DNA from 2 places in the Pseudoxanthomonas spadix BD-a59 genome. Region 2 is predicted to be linked to the other one. Evidence: predicted binding sites of a transcription regulator. Region 2 holds the regulator's gene; the other holds the start of a gene.

Region 1 (2,467 bases), 1.2 Mb from region 2:
GGCCTCGGCAATGATGTTGCCGATCGACTCGTCCGAGTTGGCCGAGATCGTGCCGACCTGGGCGATGGCCTTGTCGTCGGCGGTGGGCTTGGAGATGTTCTTCAGCTCGGCCACCGCAGCGGTCACGGCCTTGTCGATGCCACGCTTGAGATCCATCGGGTTCATGCCGGCAGCGACGGCCTTCATGCCTTCGCGGATGAAGGCCTGGGCCAGCACGGTCGCGGTGGTGGTGCCGTCACCGGCATTGTCGGAGGTGCGCGAGGCGACTTCCTTGACCATCTGCGCGCCCATGTTCTCGAACTTATCGGCCAGCTCGATTTCCTTGGCGACCGAGACGCCATCCTTGGTGATGGTCGGGGCGCCGTAGCTCTTCTCGAGCACGACGTTGCGGCCCTTCGGGCCGAGGGTGGCCTTGACGGCATTGGCGAGTACGTTGACACCGCGCACCATGCGGGCGCGGGCGTCTTCACCGAAACGAATGTCCTTGGCAGCCATTGGGTATTACCTCAGTTGTCTTGATGTGTAGGGAATGAAGAAGTCAGACAGACACCGCGCGGGCTCAGAGCGTCGCGAAGATGTCCTCTTCCTTCACCACCAGGTAGTCGGTGCCGTCCAGCTTCACTTCCGTGCCGCTGTACTTGCCGAACAGGACCTTGTCGCCAACCTTGACCTGCGGAGCGCGTACGGTGCCGTTGTCCAGGACCTTGCCGGGACCCACGGCGACGACTTCGCCCTTGATCGGCTTCTCAGCAGCCGAGTCGGGGATCACGATGCCGCCCGCGGACAGCTTTTCTTCTTCCATACGCTTGATGACCACGCGGTCGAACAGCGGCTTGATATTGCTCATGTCAATCCTCTTAAGTGATTGATTGTACTGGGAAAGGGCCGGCCATGTTAGCACTCGCCCATGACGAGTGCCAGCGCGGCGGCGACAAAGAACCCGTGCATCGCAAGATGCGGTGGGCTGACACGGCAGATGGGGGCACGGGGCGGGCTTTCAAGGGCGGCCGCGACATTTTTTGCCCCGACACGATAGCGCGCGCGGGCCGCGGCGCTGCAGAAAGCACATAAAAAAGAAGAGCACGCATGTGCGGCATGCGTGCCCTCCAGGGGATGGTGAAGAAGTCCTGATCCGTGAGCCGTGACCTGCGCCAACTCCCCGGCGACGTCCTGTCTGTCGACGTCCCTGCCAACGGGCACAGGGATACCAGCGAAGCAGCGGCGAGGCAAAGCCTGAACTGCTCCAAAATAATGGAAACACAGTGAGCACAGGTAACCTGCGCCTTGAAAAAATCATGCCTGCCCTGAACTCTCAGCAAATCAGTTACCAAAAGCGGGCAATCTCTGCCTATTTTCGGTCAACACGTTAGTAATGGTGTCGCTTTCCATTCCGCTCCGTGGAATGTTTGGCTATGGTCACAGAAGTTCAGCATGGCGGTCGCCACGGAGAGGTTTGATGGATGCACCCGAGCGAGTCCGCATGGCACGACGCCTGGCGGGTCTTTCGCAAAGTCAGTTGGCAGAAGCGGTTGGGGTGCAACGAAGCGCGGTCAGTCACTGGGAGTCACCGAAGGGCAAAAGCCCCAGCGTGTCGCACCTGCGCGAGGTCGCCCTGGCGACCGGCACCCAGTTCGAATGGCTTGCCACCGGGCGCGGGGCGATGACGCTTTCGCGCGACGCGGAGCTGGATTCGATCGCCACCGCCGAGGCGATCCTGGTCGAGGATCCGCTGGAGTTCCGCCTGGTCCGCGCATTCAGGGAGGCGCCGCTGAAGGCGCGGCTGTCGCTGCTGGAAGTGATGGAGACCCTGGCTTCCCAGCGCACCGGGCGGACCCGCCCGCACGGTACTGCGCGGACGACCGGGTCCCGCCGCAGCTGACGCCGGCGGACTCGGCCTGCGGGGGAAGTCCGCTACCGGAAGCGCACATGGACCTGCCCGGACCGGTCGAACGAGGGGTTCGGCTAAGCTATGCGCCATGTCGCTGATCGCCCGTCTGGCCAGTGTGCTGGTCCTGCTCTGCCTTGCCCTGCCCGCCGCAGCCGTCGATGAATCCGGCCTGCTGCCGGTGGACCAGGCCTTCGTGCCGACCGCCGAGGCCACCGGCCAGGGCATCGCCCTGCGCTGGAAGATTGCCGACGGCTATTACCTGTACCGGCACCGCACCGCGGTGACCGCCGAAGGCGCCGGTTTCAAGGCGGGCGAGCTGCAGATGCCGGACGGGGAAAAGCACACCGACCCGTATTTTGGCCCGGTGGAAACCTACCGCGGCCGCCTGGACGCGCTGTTGCCAGGCACGGCCGCCGCTGCCGGCCAGGTCACGTTGAAGGTGCGTTACCAGGGCTGTGCCGACGCGGGCGTGTGCTACCCGCCGCAAAGTCGGACCCTGCAGGTGGCGGTGGCCGCGGCACCGGCCAGCGCAACGTCGCCCGGCGGCCTGGGCGTTGCCCCGGCCGCGCGCAGCGGCCT
Region 2 (2,467 bases):
GCGCAGCGGGCTGGGTTCGGCCCCGGCAGCGGCCAGGCCCGCATCCAGGCTGTCGAACACCGGCATCAGCTGGCCCAGCAACTTCTCGTTGGCGAACTTGCGCGCGTTGTCCACGTCACGGGCCATGCGCTTGCGCTGGTTCTCCAGGTCGGCGCGTTCCAGCAGGACCTGGGCGCGCAGCTGGTCCAGTTCGTTGCGCAGGGTTTCGATCTCGGCCTGGAGCGCGGCCTGGGCATCCTGTGGCGCGTCGGCGGCCGCATCGTGGCTGGCCGGGTGTTCACTTGCAGTCATCGGTCAATGTCCGTCTGGCGGGTCGGTGTCCGCCGCAAGCCCCACCTATGGGGCCGGCGCAGAGGGATTCAAGTCATCGCCGGGACGCAGCATCGCCGCACCAAGCGCGTCGGCGGCGGCCTGGACCACCGGGATCACGGTCTGATAGGCCATGCGGGTCGGTCCAATCACGCCCAGCACGCCTAGCACCTGGCCACTGGCGCGGTATGGCGCGGCCACCAGCGAGACCCCGTCCAGCGGCGCCAGCCCGGTTTCCTCGCCGATGAAGATGCGCACGCCCGGCGCGCTGATCGTGCGTTCAAGCAGCTGCAGGATCTCGCGCTTGCGGGCGAAGGTCTCGAACAGCTCGCGCAGCCGGTCCAGGTCGGACAGGTCCTGCACGGCCATCAGCCGGGTCTGGCCGGCCAGGACCATGTCGTCGTCCGAGGGGGTCAGCGCATGCTCGGCCAGCTCGACGGTGTGGGCCAGCAGCCCTTCCATCTCCGAGCGGGCCGCGCGCAGTTCGCGCAGCAGGGTGGCGCGGATCTCGGCGATCGGCCGACCGGCAAAATGGGCATTGAGGTAGTTGGCCACCCGCTCCAGCTCGGACGGGTCGTAGGTGCGGCGCGGCTCGATCACCCGGTTCTGCACCTCGTTGTCGGCAAACACCAGGATCGCCAGCACCCGGCGCCCGTCCAGCGGCACGAAATCGATGTGGCGGAAGGCGAACTGCTCGCGCCTGGGCGCCCCGACCACCCCGACAAAGTGCGTCATCGCCGACAGCAGTTCCGAGGCATTGCCCAGCAGTGCCTGGGTGCCGGTGCCGGCCGGCAGCTCGGCGCGCAGGCGGGCCAGATCGCGTTCGGCCAGCGGCTGCATCTGGACCAGGCTGTCCACGAACACCCGGTACCCCTGCGCGGTCGGAATGCGCCCGGCCGAGGTGTGCGGCGAACTGAGCAGGCCGGCATCTTCCAGATCGGCCAGGATGTTGCGGATGGTCGCGGCGCTGACGTCCAGGCCCGAGTGCCGGGCCAGGGTGCGCGATCCGACCGGCTCGCCATCCTGGATATAGCGGGCGATCAGCGTGCGCAGCAGCTGCCGCGCGCGTGCATCCAGATCCGGACTTCGACGATTCATGGTCGATAGATAGCGACCGGCGGCCACCTTTGCAACCGGCACGGTGCGTCTTCAGCCCGCGCGCCGCCAAGCCCTACAATGCGCGCGCCATGCTCAGACACCTCACTATCAAGGACTTCGCCGTGGTCCGCGCCACGGACATGGAATTCGGCCCCGGCATGACCGTGATTTCCGGCGAGACCGGCGCCGGCAAATCGCTGCTGGTCGATGCGCTGGGCTTCCTGTCCGGCCTGCGCGCCGATGCCGGCATGGTTCGCCATGGCGCCCAGCGCGCCGAGCTGTCGGCCGAGTTCGAGCTGGCGCCCAAGGCCCCTGCCCTGGCCTGGCTGGCCGAACACGCGCTGGACGAGGCCGGCGCCTGCCAGCTGCGCCGGGTGCTGCGCGCCGACGGCGGTTCGCGCAGCTGGATCAACGGGCGCAGCGTGACCCTGTCGCAGCTGGCCGAACTGGCCGGACTGCTGGTCGAGATCCATGGCCAGCACGAGCACCAGGCACTGCTGTCCAAGGCCAGCCAGCTGGCACTGCTGGACGCCTTCGCCGGCTCACAGGCGCAGCTGGCACAGGTGCGCAAGGCCGCTGCGGCCTGGAGCCTGCTGCTGGCCGAGCGCGACCGGCTGACCGCCCAGGGCGATGTCTCGGACCGGCTCAACTATCTGCAGCACCAGCTGGACGAACTGCGCCGCGAGGAGCTGGCCCCGGCCGCGATCCAGGCCCTGGTCGCCACCCATCGCCGCCAGGCCCATGCCACGACCCTGATCCAGGCCTGCGACGATGGCCTGGCGCGGCTGTCGGGCGAGGACGGGCCATCGGCGGGCCGCCTGCTGCTGCAGACCCGCAGCGAACTGGCCCGCGTGGTCGCCCACGAGCCGCGCCTGGGCGAGGTCGAGACCTTGCTGGAAAATGCCCAGATCCAACTGGACGAAGCGCTGGCCGTGCTCAGCCAGGTCCGCGACACGCTGGACGTGGACCCGGACCAGTTCGAGCACGCCGAGCGTCGCCTGACCCGCCTGCACGACCTGGCCCGCAAGCACCGGGTCACGCCCGAACAGCTGGACGAGGT

What was found. Region 2 encodes HrcA, which represses chaperone genes, less so after heat shock. Its sites were predicted from a motif close to TTNGCACTCNNNNNNNNNGAGTGCNAA; they were not measured.
Region 1: a site for HrcA is predicted at 895-921, ahead of groES (co-chaperone GroES). Genes of this name have one in related genera too.

What each region holds. Positions count from the first base shown of each region.
Region 1 is NC_016147.2:2,876,527-2,878,993, forward strand. It holds gene groL (chaperonin GroEL) at 1-495, opposite strand, end outside; gene groES (co-chaperone GroES) at 560-847, opposite strand; gene DSC_RS16245 (helix-turn-helix transcriptional regulator) at 1,481-1,879, shown strand; gene DSC_RS13000 (protein-disulfide reductase DsbD family protein) at 1,977-2,467, shown strand, end outside.
Region 2 is NC_016147.2:1,693,865-1,696,331, reverse strand. It holds gene grpE (nucleotide exchange factor GrpE) at 1-291, opposite strand, end outside; gene hrcA (heat-inducible transcriptional repressor HrcA) at 337-1,407, opposite strand; gene recN (DNA repair protein RecN) at 1,497-2,467, shown strand, end outside.